Regions from separate parts of the Lacrimispora sp. 38-1 genome, predicted to be linked through region 3. Evidence: riboswitches for the same ligand, from Rfam matches in the RefSeq annotation. Region 3 holds a riboswitch; each other region holds the start of a gene.
The links. Region 3 has a riboswitch for thiamine pyrophosphate ahead of thiM (hydroxyethylthiazole kinase). Riboswitches for the same ligand answer to the same signal wherever they lie in the genome.
Positions count from the first base shown of each region.

Region 1: linked by a shared signal. The riboswitch ahead of thiT (energy-coupled thiamine transporter ThiT) and the one ahead of thiM (hydroxyethylthiazole kinase) in region 3 are both predicted to bind thiamine pyrophosphate.
Region 2: linked by a shared signal. The riboswitch ahead of thiS (sulfur carrier protein ThiS) and the one ahead of thiM (hydroxyethylthiazole kinase) in region 3 are both predicted to bind thiamine pyrophosphate.
Region 4: linked by a shared signal. The riboswitch ahead of thiC (phosphomethylpyrimidine synthase ThiC) and the one ahead of thiM (hydroxyethylthiazole kinase) in region 3 are both predicted to bind thiamine pyrophosphate.

Region 1 is NZ_JBANEW010000055.1:146,298-151,654, forward strand. It holds gene V7D18_RS14815 (response regulator transcription factor) at 1-497, opposite strand, end outside; gene V7D18_RS14820 (helix-hairpin-helix domain-containing protein) at 518-1,144, opposite strand; gene V7D18_RS14825 (DMT family transporter) at 1,246-1,671, opposite strand; TPP riboswitch at 1,833-1,931, shown strand; gene thiT (energy-coupled thiamine transporter ThiT) at 1,961-2,632, shown strand; gene V7D18_RS14835 (cation-translocating P-type ATPase) at 2,718-5,357, opposite strand, start outside.
Region 2 is NZ_JBANEW010000099.1:252,755-258,111, reverse strand. It holds gene V7D18_RS26835 (thiamine phosphate synthase) at 1-147, opposite strand, end outside; gene thiH (2-iminoacetate synthase ThiH) at 140-1,393, opposite strand; gene V7D18_RS26825 (thiazole synthase) at 1,405-2,178, opposite strand; gene thiF (thiamine biosynthesis protein ThiF) at 2,202-2,843, opposite strand; gene thiS (sulfur carrier protein ThiS) at 2,845-3,039, opposite strand; TPP riboswitch at 3,096-3,215, opposite strand; gene V7D18_RS26810 (GNAT family N-acetyltransferase) at 3,910-4,338, opposite strand; gene V7D18_RS26805 (hypothetical protein) at 4,612-4,857, shown strand.
Region 3 is NZ_JBANEW010000043.1:205,678-211,034, reverse strand. It holds gene thiE (thiamine phosphate synthase) at 1-564, opposite strand, end outside; gene thiM (hydroxyethylthiazole kinase) at 551-1,375, opposite strand; TPP riboswitch at 1,445-1,552, opposite strand; gene V7D18_RS09315 (HD domain-containing phosphohydrolase) at 1,589-4,195, opposite strand; gene V7D18_RS09310 (helix-turn-helix domain-containing protein) at 4,378-5,283, opposite strand; gene V7D18_RS09305 (aldo/keto reductase) at 5,346-5,357, opposite strand, start outside.
Region 4 is NZ_JBANEW010000066.1:26,363-31,719, forward strand. It holds gene trpC (indole-3-glycerol phosphate synthase TrpC) at 1-213, shown strand, start outside; gene V7D18_RS19565 (phosphoribosylanthranilate isomerase) at 200-883, shown strand; gene trpB (tryptophan synthase subunit beta) at 829-2,013, shown strand; gene trpA (tryptophan synthase subunit alpha) at 2,006-2,779, shown strand; TPP riboswitch at 2,838-2,946, shown strand; gene thiC (phosphomethylpyrimidine synthase ThiC) at 3,032-4,339, shown strand; gene thiW (energy coupling factor transporter S component ThiW) at 4,365-4,916, shown strand; gene V7D18_RS19590 (class I SAM-dependent methyltransferase) at 5,212-5,357, shown strand, end outside.

The DNA.
Region 1 (5,357 bases), on a different contig from region 3:
TCCAGAAGATCGAATTCCTTGGCCGTTAAATTGATCTCCTTATCTGCGATAAAGACCCGTCTGGCATCCCGGTCCAGTTTTAAATCACCGGCTGTCACCAGATGGCTGTCTTCCTTATGATCCCGTCTGCCCTTCTTGGCATTTCTCCGCATGATTGCCTTAATCCTGGCTTTTACCTCCAGAATATTAAAGGGCTTTGTAATATAGTCATCGGCTCCGTACTCCAGCCCGAGAATCTTATCCATATCATTGCCCTTGGCTGTCAGCATGATGATGGGCATCTCGGAAAACTCCCGGATCGCCTGACAAACTTCGTATCCATCATACTTTGGAAGCATAACGTCCAAAAGCACTACATCGTATTCCTTCTGCTTTGCCAGATTAATGGCTTCCTCACCGTCATAGGCACAGTCCACTTCCATACCGTCCTGCTCCAGACTGAATCTCATTCCTTTTACAATCAGTTTTTCGTCATCTACTACTAAAACACTTGCCATTTTGCACCTCTGTTTTCTATTTAAACCGTTATATCGTCTTTTATCTTCTGAAAGGCTGCCTCCTTAATCCCTGATATCTTCATAATATCTTCAATCTTCTGAAATCCGCCGTGACTCTCCCGGTAACGAATGATGTCATCCGCCTTTGCCTCTCCGACACCTCTTAAAGTCATCAGTTCTTCCTTACCTGCCGTGTTAAGATTCACCTTATGACTGCCTTCCGGTATATTTTTCAAGGAAGATGTTCCCTGATCCAAAAGCCTTTTGGCTTCCTCCTGATCCGGCACCTGAATCTTCATACCATCTTTGACCTGCTCTGCCATGTTTAACGTATCGGCAGCTGCATTCTCCGTAAAGCCTCCGGCCACCGCGACAGCCTGAAAAATACGGCTTCCCTCCTCCAGCTCATAGACTCCCGGAGAAACCACCTCTCCGCATATATGTACATAGCAAATACGTGACGGTTCTTCCGGTGCTTTCAGGGAATCCGAGGCCGGAGTTTCCTCCATTGAGGAAACAGGCGGCTCCTGAATAGAAACAAAAGCTTTTTCTTCCGGGTATATATGATTTCTGTTTAAGCCATAGCAGATGCTGCATATGATTACACATATAGCTATGGCTGCGATCTTAATCCTATGATAGTTCATGGAATCCTCCCTTTACAAAATTTTGCAAAAAAGGATCCCATCCTCAGCCCTTGTACCTATTCTACCTAAAGAAATAAGTAAATACAAGCACTATTTCCAAATTAGTTAAAGATTATAATGCCTATGATGGCTACAACTGCCCCAATCAGTTTTTTCCACTCAAATCCCACTTTTTCCACACCGAATAATCCAAATACCTCCACTGCATAAGCCACCACTATCTGGGATACTACTATAATCAGCGCGGCTTTAGCCGGACCCAAGGTCCCCATACTTTTTACAACTGTATAAGTAATGAATGCGCCTAGAATACCTCCGATCAGCATGTATTTGGGGTGAACCGTAAGAAGGGCTGAAATATCGTCCCTTCCTGAAAAATACCATAAAATCAGGCAGGTTAAAAAGGCGGTCAGCTGAACCCAGCCGGTGGACACCCACATACTTGTCTGTTTGGACACTCCCGTATTTAATACTCCCTGTATACTCATTAGCGCTCCTGATATCAGAGCTATGATAAAGCCTGTCATATACACAACCTCCGCATCTGTATTTTTAATCCGAAAAAATGCAATGATGCACTGCTTTACTAGGTTGTGCTTAATTTACTTTTTTATACTTATTTTTACAGGTTCAAATAGCTTGACAATCCCTTTTATTTCAGTTATACTCACACCGAAATGAAAAAATTATGACACGCTGGGGGAGCCTTAGGCTGAGAATGGTATTTACCTGACCCTTACTACTTGAACCGGATAATGCCGGCGGAAGGAAGCAATAGTAGTAGTCCCCTCCTGTGCATATAAAGGAGGTTTTTTAATGTCATTTTTTCTAACCTATTCTCAGGAATCCGGAGAATACTTCTTAAAACCAGGCGGATACGGTCTGGTGGTTGCTGCGCTTCTGGTGATTCTGCTTGGACTTCATCTGCTTACTGGCAAAAACCTGCCTACAAGACAGCTGAAAACCCGCCAGATGGTAACCTGCGCAGGCGCGATGGCACTGGCGCTGGTGGCTTCTTTCATCAAATTTGCCTCACTCCCGTTTGGAGGTTCCATCACACTGTTCTCCATGCTGTTCATCTGTCTGACCGGCTATATCTACGGCGTTAAGGCCGGAATCATGACAGGAGTGGCATACGGAATTCTTCAATTTATTGTGGAGCCATATATCTATGCCCCCGTTCAGTTCCTCCTGGACTATCCGGTTGCATTTGGATGCCTGGGACTTTCGGGATTATTTCATAATAGAAAGTATGGTCTGATTCCTGGTTATGTTACAGGTGTTTTGGGCAGATACCTCTGCCATGTTATATCCGGTTATATATTCTTTGCTTCCTATGCACCGGAAGGCATGAACCCGCTTTTATATACCTTTGGATATAACGCCACCTATATTGTTCCTGAGATGGTTGTTACTATAGTAATATTATATCTGCCTCCGGTCATCGAAGCCATCAGCCAGATGAAACGTCAGGCGGTAAATGGTTAAAGTTTAGCGGGGTACGTGCGCCCCTGAAGTCAGACATACAAGTGTAAAATACCGTCCATCCGGACGGTATTTTTCGTTGTTACACTTATTTCTTTTTATGCTTCAACCGTTTCATAATCTCCACAATCGGAATGATGGAAACGGAAATCAATATCGCTACAAGATATTCTACAAATGAAATATGCTCAAATGAAAATGCTTCTCTTAAAAACGGAACATAAATTACGGCAGTTGTCAAAACAAAGGATACCGCTAACGATGCGGTCAGAAAGTTATTCCGTGATTTTAATTGAAAGATGGATTCCTTTCTGGAACGCATATTAAAGGAATGAAACATTTCAAGAAGAGACAGGGCTAAAAATGCCATCGTCATACCATCGGAACTCTCCGCAATCTCCCATACTCCGCTTTCCATATAATGCCCGATAAAGTACGCAGCCAGAGTAAGGATCGCGATCATCCAGCCCTGAAATGCTGTTTCGGCCCCTATGCCATCGGAAAATACGCCATCTTTGGGACTTCTTGGAGCGCGTTTCATAATATCGCCTTCTTCTGCTTCCATACCAAGACCAATGGCAGGAAAACAGTCTGTAATCAGGTTAATCCACAACAGATGCACCGGCTTTAAAATTGTAAACCCTAAAAGGCTGGCGACAAATACGGCAATTACCTCTGCAAGATTTGAGGAAAGTAAAAACTGGATCGCCTTGCGGATATTATCGTAAATACGGCGTCCCTCTTCCACAGCGGCCACAATAGTCGCAAAATTGTCATCGGCCAGCACCATATCTGCAACATCTTTTGTAACATCTGTTCCGGTAATTCCCATTCCCACACCGATATCCGCTTCTTTAATGGAAGGTGCGTCGTTCACACCATCTCCTGTCATGGCAGTTACTTTGGAAAGCTTCTTCCATGTCCTGACAATACGTACCTTATGTTCCGGCTGAACTCTTGCGTAAACAGAATAATTCTTTATTGTCTTTTCCAGTTCTTCATCAGAGATCTTTTGAAGCTCAGCACCAGTAACCGCCATGCTTTCATTTTCAAGAATTCCAAGCTCTTTTGCAATGGCAACAGCTGTATCCTTATGGTCTCCGGTAATCATAATCGGCCGGATACCTGCTTCCTGGCATTCTGTAATCGCTGCTTTTACTTCAGGACGTACCGGATCGATCATTCCAGAAAGACCCAGGTACACCAGATCCTTTTCCAGTATTTCCGGCTCAACGGCCGAAGGAGCGCTGCCCCACTCTCTCATGGAACCGCACAAAACCCTGAGCGCATTATCCGCCATGCTTTTATTTGCTTTTAAAATGGCTTCACGCATTTCATCTGTCATATCAGCGATGCCGCCGCCTGTATAAACCCTGGTGCATCGTTTTAAAACCTCATCCGGCGCACCTTTTGTAAACTGTATCACTGTACCATTTGCTTTTTTATGAACCGTTGACATCATCTTTCTGACGGAATCAAAGGGTGCTTCTCCAATTCTTACATATTCCTTTGCCAGCTCCGGCTTTGACAAACCATTTTTAAATGCATCATTGACCAGGGCACATTCCGTAGGTTCTCCCACTGCCTGTGAACTGTCCATGTCCAATTCCGCATCACAGCACAGTGACATGGCAGTCATAAGAAGGGTTTCGTCAGAAGCAGAATGTTCCACAACCGTCATTTTGTTCTGTGTTAAGGTTCCCGTCTTATCCGAGCAGATAATCTGAGTACAGCCCAGTGTTTCCACTGCTGTCAGTCTTCTGATAATGGCGTGTTTCTTTGACATCTTTGTCACACCGATGGAAAGCAGAATGGTGACAACTGCCGCCAGACCTTCCGGAATTGCAGCTACCGCCAGAGAAACTGCAACCATAAAGGTATCAATGATCTGTTCTAAATGGATCCCGCTTCCAGACATGCCAATCCTTAATAAATCTATGGCAAACATAAGAGCACAGATTCCAAGAACCATGATGGACAGTACTTTGGAAAGCTGGTCTAATTTAATCTGCAGCGGAGTCTCTTCCTCTTTGGCTGTATTGAGCGCATCGGCAATATGACCGATTTCCGTTTCCATGCCGGTATAACATACTACAGCCTTTCCTCTTCCATATACGATAGTAGAACCAGTATAGACCATGTTCTTTCTGTCTGCCAGCGCAACCTCTCCTGATCCGTCTCCAACCACTTCCGTAATCTTGGATACGGATACGGATTCTCCGGTCAGCGCTGCTTCTTCCACCTTTAAGCTGGCAGATTCCAAAATCCTGGAATCAGCAGGTACACAGTCCCCTGCTTCCAAAAGGATGATGTCACCAGGGACAAGTTCTTCGGAGCGGACAATGATGAGTTTATCGTTCCGGATTACCTTTGATGTGGCCGCCGCCATCTCCTGTAAGGATTCAATTGCAGACTCTGCTTTCGATTGCTGATAGACTCCAAGTACTGCATTAATGATAACCACAGAAATAATAATAAGGGTATCGATCATGCTTTCGCCCGCATAAATCGAAGTTACTCCTGAAATGACCGCTGCAACAATCAGAACAATCGTCATAAAGTTAGCAAGCTCTTTTAAAAATTTTTGAATCAGACCGGGCTTTTTTCCTTCCTTCAGTTTGTTCAGCCCGTACTTTGACCTTCTCTCCTCCACCTGAGAGTCCGAAAGTCCCTGATGCGATGTCTCCAGCTGGCTTAAGACATCTGTTGATTCCATTAAGTATTCTTT
Region 2 (5,357 bases), on a different contig from region 3:
TTTTGCAAGCTGCCTGTATTGTACCTCTGATAAGTCCTTTTCCCGGAGGATGATACCTGCAGGATGGCTGAGAGCAATTTTTTCTATTCGATGCAGAAAATCTTCCTTACACAAAATCCGGCTGGTAATACAATAAATATTAAACATAGAGATAATCATTCAAAACGGGCTGCAAGCCTTCCTTAGAAATGTGCTCATACATTTTTTTGAAGCTGCGACTGTCATTAATTTCAAACTGTTCATCGCCTTGTGTTCCGTCTGACTCCTTTCCCCTGTATTTGCTTTCATGATCGCCAATTCCTGTTGAAACTCCTGCAGAAACTTTCGTGGCTGCAATTTTTACAATACCATTGCGGAAAGCCTCACTCTCACGGGAAGAAACAGTAATTCCCACAAACGGCAGAAAAATGCGGTAAGCACAGATGACCTGACAAAGCTGCTTTTCACCCACATCAATAGGATTTATTTTCTCATTATTAATGATGGGGCGAAGTCTGGGACAGGAAAGGGACATTTCTGCATGCGGGTATTTTCTTTGTAAATAATACACGTGAAGTGCACTGGCAAGTGCATCCGTACGAAAATCGGAAAGGCCCAGCAATGCAGAAAATCCTACGCCCCGCATACCGCCTCTGAGAGCTCGTTCCTGCGCATCAAAACGATAGGGCCACACCCGCTTGTGCCCATATAAATGTATGGTTTCGTATTTATCTGCATGATAGGTTTCCTGAAACACCGTTACATAGTCTGCTCCACATTGGTGGAGATACCGATACTCGTCTGTATTTACCGGATATATTTCCAATCCAACCATGCGGAAAAATCTCCGGGCCAGCTTACAGGCTTCACCAATGTAGGCCACATCACTCTGAGTACGGCTTTCTCCTGTAAGTATCAGGATTTCCTCCATACCGCTGTCTGCAATAATCTTCATTTCATGCTCAATCTGCTCCATGCTCAGCTTCATACGTCTGATATGGTTATAACAGTTAAATCCGCAATACACACAGTAGTTTTCACAATAGTTTGCAATATACAGCGGAGTAAAAAGATATACTGTATTGCCAAAGTGCCTGCTGGTTTCCAGTCTCGCTTTGCGGGCCAGCTGCTCAAGAAAGGATTCTGCCGCAGGTGATAACAGCGCTTTGAAATCTTCCAGCGAACAAATCTCATGATCCAATGCTGACATAACATCTTTTGCAGTATATTGGGAGTAGTCATAGGACTTCATCTGAGATATAACCTTTTCGCAGATACCGGATTGAATTTGTTCCATTCCAGGCAGATACTCCATGTGATTTTTGCGGCATGACGGATCCGTTTCCAGTAGATGTTTCTTCTCAAGAACGGCTTCTGACAAATACTCAGAATCAACCAAAAATTTATTTTCCATATAATGCCCCCCTAGTTATGCAGAAAACCGGTCAGAGGGTCGGAGGCAGCTGCTCCGCGTACAAGAACTCTTCCAAGACCAGAAAGATATGCCTTTCTTCCCGCATCGATTGCCTGACGAAATGCAGATGCCATCAGAGGGAGGTTCCCGGCTGTAGCAAGAGCAGTATTTGCCATAATTGCCGCGGCGCCCATTTCCATTGCCTCACAAGCCTGGGAAGGCCGGCCAATGCCGGCATCAACTATGACTGGAAGATCGATCTCATCTATTAAGATCTGAATAAACTCCCGTGTAGCGAGTCCCTTGTTGGAGCCGATGGGAGAAGCAAGCGGCATAATAGCAGCAGCACCAGCACTCACCAGATCACGAGCTGTATTCAAATCGGGATACATATAAGGCAAAACCACAAATCCTTCGTTTGCAAGAATTTCTGCGGCCTTGATGGTTTCCTGATTATCGGGCAGCAGATATTTGGAGTCCCGCATAATTTCAATCTTCACAAAGTTACCGCACCCTAATTCTCTTGCAAGCCTGGCGATTCGCACTGCTTCCCCGGCATCTCTTGCGCCGGAAGTATTGGGAAGCAGTGTGACCCCTTTCGGAATGTAATCCAGAATGTTTTCCTGTTCTTTCGTATTGGCTCGGCGAACGGCAAGGGTAATGATTTCTGCACCGGCATCCTTTACCGCTGCTTCAATCAGGCTCAGGGAATATTTTCCGGAACCCAGAATGAACCGGGAACTAAATTCCTGATCGCCAATAATCAGTTTGTCGTTTGATTGCATAATGTCTACCTTCTTTCTGTAATTCAAGCTTCATATTTTTCTGCAAGAATGCGGAGCACCATATGTGCCTGATGTGCGGCGCACAACATGACTCGTGAGGACATAAGTCCAATATTATCCTCTACATCACTAACTTCATCTCCACAGAGGTAGAAATGATCTGTAATTCTTCTGGTTCTTACAACGTTAGCGGAATCAATTCCTGCCATTCCGGAAGCGGCGATCAGATACCTTTCAGACATCTTTTCCAGCACACTGTTTACCAGCATAGCTTTAGCCTCAGCCCCATCGAAGGCCTCACAAATGATATCCGCATTACAAAGCATTTCATTAAAGTTATTCTCATCGATTTTCCTGGTATGTGTGATGACTCTTATATATGGTGCGATTTCCTTTAAGTTTGCAGCAAGAGCCTCTGTTTTGAAACAACCGGTTTGGGAAGCCTTATACTGCTGGCGGTGGAGATTAGAAACATCCACTTTATCAAAATCAATCAGAATCAGCCTGCCCACGCCTGCACGGGCAAGGGAAACAGCAATATTTGATCCAAGACCTCCAAGCCCGCAGATAGCGACAGTGGAGCTTGCGAACTTATCCTGCAAAGACTTTCCGTTCCGATTGTCAAGAGCTCTCCTCATTTCATCCATTGTAGGAATGTTGTTCATATCAACCTCCTCCTACAAAACTGACTACCTCAACAACATCACCATTTTGAAGTACTGTTTTCTCATAATGCTCTTTTGTAACGATTACTCCGTTCCATTCAACAGCAATCCGCTTGGGATTGTATCTGGTACCTGCCAGATATTCTGCCAGAGTTTTTCCTGCTGCTTCATGAAAAATGCCATTGATTTTTATCATGATTTTAATCCTCCTTAAAAAAATAGGAAGCTGCCTGATTGGCAACTTCCCATATTACTTATAAATTCAGTCGTCCCTACGTTGGCATTATCCAAATCAGGTTAATGGGTCGAAAGTCACACCTTCCTCTCAGCCTGTTTGGGTAAAAACACCCGCAAGCTCCCCGGTATTAAATTGTTATGAATAATAATACTACTATACGTGTGATTATGCAAGACAAATAAAAGGAAAAAGAGATTTATTTTGAATGCTGCATTTCCGTTCAGGTGCATCAGAGGAAGAAGCCGGGAGAGATGCAACAAGGGTAAACACCTGTGAAGATGATAAAATGGTTATTTTCTGCTTACGTTGCATTGAAATTTCACTTAACAAAGTTTCCGGGAAATCCTTTGTAACAGCAGAAGAGAATTCGTTCTGTATTTCATCAATTGCAAATTTCATACCATCATCACAATTGTGGTATTTTAACAGATCACTTAAGCTCTCCAAAGGTGCATTCTGGTACTAAATACCACACCATAGTCATGGTTTTCCCGGCTCCCTGCCTGCCGCAAAACATTTTAAGCCCAAAGGGGCGAAAAGACAACGATTCCTTGCTTTTCCAACTTTAATTTCTTACGCAGATCAATCAATTTCCACCTAAGGAATACCATAAAATGACCAAACTAAATGGCAGGAAGTTTCAGGCAGAGAAACGCAAAACAGATAAATCCTATAAACATTTTAAAAATTATCATAATACCTCCTTTAAATTTCAGTTTTCTGGATTAACTACAATAAAAAACTACCAGTTTATACTGATAGTTAGGAATTCTCTTTACATATTCAATTTTATTGGCCTTACATTATGCTCATAATATTTACTATAAATTATAACTGTTTCTTTAATGTATATAGTCTGATATCATCTGGAAAACCGTTGACTTCCCCACAAATAACATATCCTTGCTTTTGATAAAAAAGTGGAGCTTGAAAAGAATATGTCGTCAGGTGAGCAATCTGGCATCCGGAGGCTTTTGCTTGATGTTCAATTACTTCCAATAAACGTGATGCTATTTTTTGTCCTCTATAAGCTTCCTGCACCCAAAGAACCTCTATTTCTAAGGATGAGAGATAAGTAGATCCCGATACACCTCCCACAATAACTTCCTTTTCATTTCGTGCTATATTTGTAAACTCTATATTTGGTACTTTTAATTTACCGTTTGTTTTTTTCATATTGTGCTCAAGCATTCCATTTATACGAACTGAATTAAAAAACTCTTGTTCATCACAATCATTATAAATAGTTATAGACATTTTTGTCACCTCCATAAAACCAGTGTAATAATCTTTTTATAAGTAGAATATCATCAAACCTGCTAACTATCAATATTAAGTTTTCAATGTACACTAATACGTTAAATTCTAATTTAACTAATACCAAAAACCTGAAAACAAAATAGTTTATTTTCTCTTCCAGATAGCCATAAGCCGGGATAAAGAGAAACATCAAAATATGTTGGATGGTATAAGTATGCCACGGTCTTTCGAAATCATCAGGCAGTAAAGCTACAGCATGAAGATGGTAAAGTGTTTACTAATTTATACAATATTTTAGCAAAAAAAGAGAATGTTGTCTTACTCTCCAGAAGTGTTAGATTTAAAAAGACCGAATGGTGGGCACCAAGGACAAAAGAAAATAAATTTGGATTTGGCCAAGTCAATTTATGGTATCCGGCAAATAATGAAACGGATTCATCTAAAAGATATATTAGTAGAGTTGTTAAACTTATAGAAGAATATTGCGGTGAGAATTGGATTGACTGGTATGAATAAGTTGTTTTTATTTGAAAAATCAAGGAGACCATTTTTTCTATTTATAAAACGTAAGGATATTGTTTGCGTAAATTCAACAGCGTTTCATGTGGAATTTTATAAAAAGGTGCTGTATAATATACTTAATATAAATCCCCATTATCTGGACTTTCTATTATGTTGGTGCAGATAGAAAGCAGCCTGCTGGGTGGTTACGTACTGAATAAGAATTTTGTGTTATCTGGGAAATATACAGAAAAACGACAAAATAGTAGTAAATATAACCGAAAAATTACCGACAAAACTCCGGAAGTCCGGGAACCCTTATAAAGACTGGGTAGGAATGGTTTTATCGCAGATAATTTAAAAACGACAAAACCCTATAAACGACAAATCGAATAGGCATGGTTTTGTCGTTTTTGCATTAAAATATCTAGTAATGAGGCAAGCAGGAGATTAGAAAAGCGACAAAACGTAGTTTGCTAAAAGGATAAGTGGCATAAGGAATTGCCCGACTGGAT
Region 3 (5,357 bases):
GGAAATCACGGCTACTCCGTCAATATTGCTCCCTTTCAGCTTTAAGATATTATCCTCATTAATTCCTCCTATGGCAATGACCGGAATGGATACGGAACTGCAGATTTCTTTTAAAGTCTCAAAGGAAACGGGGCTGGCATCGGTTTTTGTAGAAGTTTCAAAAACTGCTCCCACCCCGATATAATCTGCACCGTTTTTTTCAGCCAGAAGTGCCTGTTCTTTTGTCTGGGCGGATACTCCAAGTATCTTGTCATCTCCGATCAGTTCCCTGCATTTTTTTGCCTCTAAGTCCTTCTGGCCTACATGAACCCCGTCTGCTCCCACAGCCAGAGCAACTCTAATGTTGTCATTGATCACAAAGGGAATTCTATACTTTGATGTAATTCTTCTAATCTCCTTCCCTTCGGCTACAAAGCTGTCAAAATCAAGATTTTTTTCCCTCAGCTGGATAAAGGTAGCACCAGTTTCCAGGATTTCCTCCACCTGCTCATGAAGCCTGCTGCTGCCAAGCCACGTCCGGTCAGTGACCACATACAAAAGCATGTTTTCTTTAGATACATTCATACTTTGCACCTTCTTCCAGCATTTTTTCATCCAGTCCGCTCATTTCATCAATCAAAAGCATACGGTATGTACCGGTGCCTCCATGAAGCTCACACATTCTCTCATATGCCCGTTCACCGCACAAACCCATCCCGCATACGGCAGCTGCTGATGCGTTAAAAATATCACCGGGATTGGCACCAATATAGCTTCCGGTAACAGCGGAAAGCATACAGCCCGTTCCAGTCATTTTACTCATCATGGAATGGCCGTTTCTGATTGCATACACATGGGCCTTATCTGCCACCAGATCAATGGCACCAGTAATCACAATGACAGAGCCGGTTCTTTTTGAAAACGCTCTTGCAAATTCTGCCACACTCTTTAAATTCTCCTCTGTTACTTTATCAGCTTCACAGGCATCTACTCCTGAGGTTCTACCTTCTCCTGCAGCCAGAAATTTAATTTCAGATATATTTCCTTTAATCACGGAAAATTTTATCTCTTCCAAAAGCTGAAATGCTGTTTTATTCCGATATGCTGATGCCCCTGCTCCCACAGGATCCAAAACAACAGGAAGGCCGCATTTATTTGCTGTTTTTCCTGCTGCAGTCATGGACGCAGCCGTTCTCTCATTCAGGGTTCCCATATTGAGCACCAGAGCAGAAGAAATAGCAGTGATGTCACGGACCTCATTGATGTCATCCGCCATAATCGGGGATCCTCCGCTGGCCAGTATGATGTTGGCGCAGTCGTTTACAGTCACATAGTTTGTGATTGCATGAACCAGTGGTACCTTGTTTCTTACATTTGTAATGATCTGTTCAAACATTTTCTTATCTCCTTTTCCTGGTTTTGAGGGAAAAAAATGAGATATGCCAGGAAAGACATATCTCATGATATTCAGTAAGAGTGGCTGTCCCTACGTTGGCATTACCCAAATCAGGTTAAACGGGTCGAAGTTCAAAACTTCCTCTCAGCCGGGTCACCAGCTCCCCAAAACTATATTGATTTTTCTCGATTTTAACACAGCAGACATCCGAAGTCAATTCAATCCGATTACATGATTGACAAAAAAATCAACCAGCTCCGGATCAAACTGCTTTCCTGCACCCCGGATCAGTTCATTTCTTGCATAAGCAGCCGGCAGTGCCCTCCGGTAACTTCTGTCACTTGTCATGGCATCGTAGGCGTCAGCAATAGATATAATTCTAGCATACAGCGGAATATCTGTTTTGCTTCTTCCCTTTGGGTACCCCTTTCCATCCCACCGTTCATGGTGGCATAAAACAATCTCTGCTATTTCCGACATATTGGGGGAGGTGTTTAATATGCGGTATCCAATTTCTGAATGCTTGCGGATCTCCTGATATTCATCTTCTGTTAGCATACCCGGTTTATTCAGCAGCGCTTCCTGAATTCCAATTTTTCCGATGTCGTGGAGCAGCCCGGCTGCCTTAATCTTCTTAATGTCACTGTCAGGCATCCCCATCTGTCTGGCCATTGTTTCACAAAGTTCTGCTACCCTCTGGGAATGCTGTTCCTCCCTTGGATTCTTTTCATGAAGGGTGTTTAATATAATATCCAGTGTTTTGCTTCTTCTGCTGTAAGCCTCATATAATTTGTTCTGATACATCTCATCTTCTGCCAGCTTCACGGCATTTAGAACTGATAAACCAGAATCCGTTATAATGCAATAGCCGAATGAAACCGACAGCTCGATTCCATTGATGGTCTCGCCTGCACATTTTTCTTTTAATTCCCGGATATACTGTTCTGTCTCCGCTTTCTCAGTCTTTTTTAAAATAATAGCAAACTCATCTCCGCCTACACGGCTGATCAATTCCCCTTCCTTTTCAGAATCCGCCAGTATTTCAGCAAATCGTTTCAGCATATAATCTCCATATTCGTGGCCAAAGGAGTCATTTACCATCTTTAATCCGTTGAGATCGGAAAAAATAACGCTCATTGGATAATTTTCTTTCCGGTCCAGTTCTTTCGCTTTTTTATCAAAATACCTTCTGTTATGCAGTCCGGTCACCTGATCATGATAACTGATTTCTTCAATTTCCCTGATATAATTATGAGTTTCCGTTATGTTTCTGGCAATTGCAATGACTTTATCATCAAACCATTTTACAATCCTGAGTTCATGATATTCTTTGACCTGTCCACTGGTCCATTCATATTCAATCTTCTGGTTCTCTCCAGTAAGAAAAACCTGGCTGATCAGCTCACTTCCCTTTGCCGCGATGCGGCGGGGCATCACATCTTTAATATTTTTACCGATAAACTGATCCTTTTTAAAAAACAAATGATCCATATCCCCGATACCGTCTAGAAATACCCCTTCTTTGGAAATGACGAATACCGTGTCCGGAATGGCTTCCATCAGGGAATTTGCATATTTCAGACTGTGATACATCTGGGTTTCCCGCTCTGTTAAGATCTGATTCTGCCGGATTAACTGTTTCTGGGAATCGACATTCTCATTCAGAGACTGATTAAGCTTTTCACTGCTCTGCTTTATCTGCTGCTTCATTTCTTCAAGAGACTTTCCTATTAATCCGAATTCATCTGATCTTGTTACCAGCTCACTGCTCACTTTCTGGTCGAGCCGGCGTTCTCCAATGCTTTTTATTTCTCTTAAAATAGCGTTTACCGGACGGTCAATAATTCTGTCCGTGAGAATAAAAACAGTGAAAGACATAAACAGCAGAGAAAGACCGAAAATCCATATAAATGTGTCTGACAGCTGACGCAAAGGCTGATTAATGGAACTCTCCGGAATCTCAAAAACAATTTTCCAGCCCAGGTCATTGAGCGTTTTATAATACAGACTGATCTTTTGTTTATTCCGGTGATAGGAAGTGCTTCCATCCTCATTGGAAATGATTTCAGAAACTGCTAAAAGAAAGGACTGATTTTCTGAATCGTATACGCTGCCTTTTGCCTTCACCACAGCTTCGTCTTCCGCAGCAAGATAGGTTCCTTCCCTGTTAATAATATAGGTTGTACCGTCATATCTGGCAATGTAGTCTGAGATAAATTTCTGCATGGAAGACAGACCTACATCAACAGTAACACAGCCGATATATGTTCCGTTTTCGTCTGTAACAGGCTGAGAGCAGGTAATCATATACAAATTGGAGGTCTGGTCATAGTACATATCAGTCCAGACAGTTTTTTCCGTCTTTTTTGCAAGAGTGTAATAATTCTGTGAAAAGTAATCGTAATCAGAGCTGCTGTATTCGAAAGTTGGAATAATCCGGTCACCATCCCTGTACACATAGGGTCCCATATATTTTTGGGACTGATCATACAGATAAGGTTCAAACCAGAATCCAGCCCCTAAAATAAACGGATTATCCCTGACAACCGGCTCTAAAATATGAATGTAATAATCAGGGGAATAATCTTTGTACCCATTCCCCGCAAACACTGCCAGAACACGTGATATTTCAGCAGCATCATTCATGTTTTTTTCAATAATATTTTTCTGTATTTCCTTTTCTGCAGATATTCTCTCACTGGTCTCATGATCAACGATCCTCTTTGCTGTCCGTACACTTGCACTATAACTCAGCATGATGACCACACATAATACCGGAATAACGATCAGAAGCATTTTCATTCGTATATGGCTAAGCATACCATCACCTCTATCATATGTATTCTGATTCAACCCTTTTATCTGTCATCCCATTCCAGCATTCTTTCAAATATTTTAATTATATTATCGTCAGGTTGTCAAGCAGAATAAAGTTACCTGTCATAAAAAATAGTAAGCCATAAATGATTATACTTCATCTATCGCTTACTTTTAACTTTTAATCACAATCTATGATGTTTTCGATAATCCAGAGGACTGACTCCTGTCTGCAGCTTAAAAAATTTAGTGAAACTGGAAGGCTGCTCAAACCCAAGTTTACCAGCTATCTGATAAATGGGTTCTTTTGTCTTTATCAGTAATTCCTGCGCAATATCAAGTACCTGTAGCTTTATATATTCCTGAGTTGTCTTTCCGGTTTCTTTTTTCAGCATATCAGACAGATAATTGGGTGAATAGCCCATAGCTGCAGCCAGATTTTTGACACTGGGCATTCCGTTCTGTTCAATGGTCTCCTTACTGCACTGCTTCTTTAGAATCTTTTTAAAATTTTCAACTGATTCTTTACAAACTACGGTTCTGGTTAAAAACTGCCTTCCGTAATAACGTTTGGCATAGTTTAGCAAAACCTCAAGATTTGATACAATTAACTCCTTGCTGTATATATCTATATTTCCGCTGTATTCCGTCTGTATATTTTCAACTATACTTTCAATGGTATTCTTTTCAAGATCTGACAGCTGTAAAGCTTCATTTGCTTCATATTCAAAAAAGCTGTATTCAGACATCTTATTCCAAAGGGTTGTCCCTCTGATCAGATCTTCATGAAAGCAAAGCATCCAGCCGTTTGTTTTTCCATTTTCCCGTTGTTCTCCTATTGTAAGCATCTGCCCTGGTGCTGTAAAAATCAGGCTTCCTTCGTGAAAATCAAAATATTTTCTTCCATATCTCAACTCGCAGTCAGGATTGTTTTTTAAGGAAATCATATAATAATTAAGCATAAACGGAACATTATAATAATTGTCACTGAGTTTAATATTATCTAAATCTATTAATGTAATTAAGGGATGCTTCGGTTTACCATACCCTAACAATTCATGCAATAACGAAATAGAATCAACAGTTATCATATTTATTTCACCAACCAATCTTTCTAAGCATGGTTTAGTCAAATCAGCGGAAGCTTTGTCTGTTATTTATCAAA
Region 4 (5,357 bases), on a different contig from region 3:
GAGGTTGACTTTGAAAATTCCATCCGTTTAAGAAGCCTTGTGCCTGCAGGAACCGCATTCATTGCTGAAAGCGGAATACAGACCCCCGACGATGTAAAGCGGCTGTATCAGGCAGGTGTAAACGGAGTCTTAATCGGAGAAAGCCTGATGCGCTCTCCTGACAAGAAAAAGATTCTTCAGGAAATGAGGAAAGCGGCCAATGATGAATTTTGAAAAGAAAATTAAAATCTGCGGCCTCACAGGAAAAGAAGATGTGATTGCCGTCAACACCTATCAGCCGGATTACGCAGGTTTTGTTTTTGCACCAGGAAGGCGGCAGCTGAATTTCAGGCAGGCTGAATTCTTAAGAAATGATCTGCTCCCTGAAATTCCGGCTGTAGGAGTCTTCGTAAACAGTCCGGCAGACGAGATCATTTCCCTGGTAAAAAGTAACATTATTCAGCTGATTCAGCTTCACGGGGAGGAACATGAGACGGATATTCTGGAACTGAAAAACAGATTAGACCGTCCGGTCCCCATTATTAAAGCAATCCGTGTCCAGTCCGCGGCTGATATTTCAGAAGCGGAAAAGCTTTCTGCAGACTATCTTCTTCTGGACTCCTATGTAAGGGGAATTCAGGGCGGAAGCGGGAAATGTTTTGACTGGAACATGATTCCGGCGATTAAAAAACCCTGGTTTCTGGCAGGGGGAATCGGCATGGAAAACATAGAGGAAGCTCTTAAAACCAAAGCATTCTGTCTGGATGTCAGCAGTCTGGCTGAAACAAATGGCAAAAAAGACCCGGAAAAAATAAAAAAAATCATACAAACAGTAAGGAGTGGAAAATCATGTCAAAAGGAAGATTTGGACAGCACGGCGGACAATTTATCCCCGAAACGCTGATGAATGCAGTGACGGAACTGGAGAAAGCCTACAATGCCTGTATGCAGGATGAAGAATTTCTGGCAGAGTTAAAGACACTGCATGAAACCTACACAGGAAGACCTTCTCTGCTTTACTACGCAGAGAAAATGACAGAGGATCTTGGCGGTGCAAAGATTTATTTAAAACGGGAAGATTTAAACCACACCGGATCCCACAAAATCAACAATGCACTTGGTCAGGTTCTTCTTGCAAAAAAAATGGGAAAAACCCGTGTCATCGCAGAAACCGGTGCAGGCCAGCACGGAGTGGCTACTGCTACTGCCGCAGCCTTAATGGGGATGGAATGTGAAATCTTCATGGGAAAAGAGGATACGGACCGCCAGGCATTAAATGTATTCCGTATGGAGCTTCTGGGTGCAAAGGTTCATCCAGTTACCAGCGGTACGCAGACCTTAAAGGATGCGGTAAATGAAACTCTCCGGGAATGGACCAACCGGGTGGAGGATACCCACTACGTTCTGGGTTCCGTCATGGGACCTCACCCATTTCCCACCATTGTGCGGGACTTCCAGAGCATCATCGGAAAGGAAGTCAGGGAGCAGATCTTAAAAGCAGAAGGAAAGCTTCCCGACATGCTGATCGCCTGTGTGGGCGGAGGCAGCAATGCCATGGGCCTGTTTTATGATTTTATTGGAGACAGCTCTGTTAAGCTGGTGGGCTGTGAGGCTGCAGGACACGGCATTGATACAGATAAAAATGCTGCCACCATCTCCACAGGAACCGTGGGTATTTTCCATGGTATGAAATCCTACTTCTGCCAGGATGAATACGGACAGATCGCTCCGGTTTACTCCATCTCAGCAGGACTTGACTATCCGGGAATCGGACCGGAGCACGCCGCACTGTTTGATACCGGAAGAGCAGATTATGTTCCTGTTACCGACAACGAGGCGGTAGATGCATTTGAATATTTATCCCGGAAGGAAGGAATCATACCAGCCATTGAAAGCGCCCATGCCGTGGCTTATGCCAGAAAAGTTGCACCTTCCATGGGAAAGGACCAGGTTATCGTCATTAACTTATCCGGCCGAGGAGACAAGGATGTGGCCGCAATTGCACGTTACAAGGGGGTAGAAATCTATGAGTAGAATCAGTGAAGCATTTGCAAAAGGGAAAGCATTTATCCCGTTTATTACAGCCGGTGACCCGGACCTTGCAATTACAGAGCAGCTGGTTCCTGCCATGGCTAAGGCAGGTGCCGATATCATAGAACTGGGAATTCCTTTTTCTGATCCGGTTGCAGAGGGAATCGTGATCCAGGAAGCTGACCAGCGCGCCCTTGCCTCCGGCACTACCTCAGATAAAATTTTCGAAACTGTCACACGCATTCGGCAAAAAACAAATGTGCCCCTGGCATTTATGACTTACATTAATCCCATATTTGTATATGGAAGCGAGCGTTTCATTAAAAATGCGGCAGAATGCGGCATCGATGCTCTTATCGTGCCAGATATGCCTTTTGAAGAAAAGAATGAACTTCATCCCATCTGCCAAAAGTACGGGATTGACTTAATTTCTCTGATCGCTCCCACTTCTAAGGAACGGATTACGGCCATTGCTTCAGAAGCAGAGGGATTTGTTTACTGTGTTTCTTCCATGGGCGTAACAGGTGTGAGAAAGGAAATCACCTCTGACATCGGAGATATGGTTTCTCTTGTAAAGAATTCCAAAGATATTCCCTGTGCCATAGGCTTTGGAATTTCCACACCGGAACAGGCGAAGGAATTAAGTAAATATGCAGATGGTATTATCGTGGGAAGCGCCATTGTGAAGCTGGCTGCCATGCATGGAAAAGACTGTGTGGAACCGATCTGCAGCTACATAAGAGAGATGAAATCTGCAATAACTGATTGATCCTCCCACTTTGATTAAGCAAATTCCACTTGACATTCATTTAGACCGGTGCTACACTAGTGCCACAAGAGGGAGCTCGTATGCGGGCTGAGAGGAAGTTATCAAACTTCGACCTTTATAACCTGATTTGGGTAATGCCAACGTAGGGATTTATACGAGACGGATGTATTGATCTGGGCCTGTACCTGTTGGTATGGGCTCTTTTTTTGTCCAGAGCCGTAAATCCCTCCAAATAATGAAGGAGGACTACATATGAATTACACCACACAGATGGATGCCGCAAGAAAAGGCATTATGACGCGGGAAATGGAAATCACAGCGAAAAAAGAAGGGATTAAACCGGAGGAGCTTATAAAGCTGATTGCACAAGGTAAGGCAGTTATCCCTGCCAACAAACACCATACCTGCCTGGAGCCAAACGCCATCGGTTCCATGCTGAAAACAAAAATCAATGTAAATCTTGGAACTTCCAGAGATTTAAATGACATGGATCTGGAATTAAAAAAGGTAGAGGATGCGGTTTCACTGGGGGCTGAATCCATTATGGATTTAAGTTCCTTCGGAGATACAAGGAAATTCAGGAAACGGCTGACAGGAGAATGCCCGGCCATGATTGGAACGGTGCCCATTTACGATGCCGTTGTTTATTATCATAAGCCTCTTAAGGAGATAACTTCTGAAGAATGGATTCAGATTGTGGAAATGCATGCCCTTGACGGAGTGGATTTCATGACTATTCACGTAGGCATCAACAAGCAGACAGCGCACCGTTTTAAAGAGGCAAAACGCCTGACTAATATTGTATCCAGAGGCGGTTCCATCATCTTTGCCTGGATGGAGATGACTGGAAATGAAAATCCATTCTATGAGCATTATGACCGTATTCTGGAAATCTGCCGGGAACATGATGTGACATTAAGCCTTGGAGATGCCTGCCGACCTGGCTGCATTGCGGATGCCTCTGATATTTCCCAGATTGAAGAGCTGGTTACCCTTGGGGAACTGACCCGCCGTGCGTGGGAAAAGGATGTACAGGTAATTATTGAAGGACCAGGACATATGCCCCTGGACCAGATCGCCGCCAATATGAAAATCCAGCAGACTATCTGTAAGGGTGCACCTTTTTATGTACTGGGGCCTCTCGTCACTGACATTGCTCCCGGATATGATCACATTACCGCAGCCATCGGAGGGGCCATAGCTGCTGCTGCCGGAGCTTCTTTCCTCTGCTACGTGACCCCTGCGGAACATTTAAGGCTTCCTGATGCAGATGATGTGAAGGAAGGCATTATCTCTGCCCGGATTGCAGCCCATGCTGCTGATCTGGCAAAAGGCATCAAGGGTGCGAAAGAATGGGATTACCAGATGAGTGATGCAAGGAAACGGCTGGACTGGGAAGCAATGTTTGCTCTGTCCATTGATCCGGAAAAAGCAAGAAGGTATCGTGCATCTTCCAAACCGGAAAAAGAAGATACCTGTTCCATGTGCGGTAATTTCTGCGCTATGAAAAATATGAACCGGATTTTAGACGGAGAGATTGTCAACATCTATGACGAATGATATTGACTTAAAAGGAGAAAAAATCATGAATCCGAAAACAAATTTAAATAAAGCTGCTGTCACTCAGACCTCTGCAGGAGTTACCATAAAAAAATTGGCGGCTGGCGGAATGCTGGTAGCACTCACCGTTTCGCTCTCCGGCTTTTCCATTCCCATCGGAGCCTCCAAATGTTTCCCGATTCAGCACCTGGTAAATGTACTGGCAGGGGTATTTTTAGGTCCTGCTTACGGAGTTGCCATGGCATTTGTCTCATCTCTCATCAGAAACTTATCCGGTACCGGAACGCTTCTGGCTTTCCCCGGAAGCATGGTGGGGGCATATCTCAGTGCGCTTCTGTTTAAAAAGACCGGAAAACTTCTTTTGGCCTATGTGGGAGAAATTACAGGAACCGGGCTGATCGGCGCTCTTCTCAGCTATCCGGTTGCAGTGCTGATACTGGGAAAGGAAGTTGCAGTTTTCTTCTTTGTTGTTCCCTTTCTTATGAGCACAGTGTGCGGTACTCTGTTTGCCGCCTTTTTATTAGAAACGTTTCGCAGGCTGGGTCTGCTTTCCTATCTGCGCCAGCTGATTAACTGATGGTTTATGATTGACAAAACGTGTATACTGCAATATGATTAAAAGGTAAAAATAATAAAAAGAGGTGAAGAAATTCCGGTATATCAGATGTTATAAATTCGCAGACATGGATATAGCTGGAAAAGAGTAAAAAAATCAATGGAACAGACGAAAATTAAAAGCTGAATTGTCAGCCTTATTTTTGTGCCTGCTTTTTGATTTTATTTACTCTCAGTCTTTTCTTTATCGATTTAAGAACAGCCGCGGAGTAATGTCCGCGGCTATTATTTTACCAATTTATAAGGAGGCGCTCATTATGCTGTATGAAATCAAAGATTTATTAAAACGACCTGAATTATATCAGGAAACCAGTATTCCTTTTTGGGATGATGAATACATTTCCAGACAAATGCTGAAAGCCCATCTTGATCCGGAATTTGACGGTGCCAGCCGAAAGCTGGA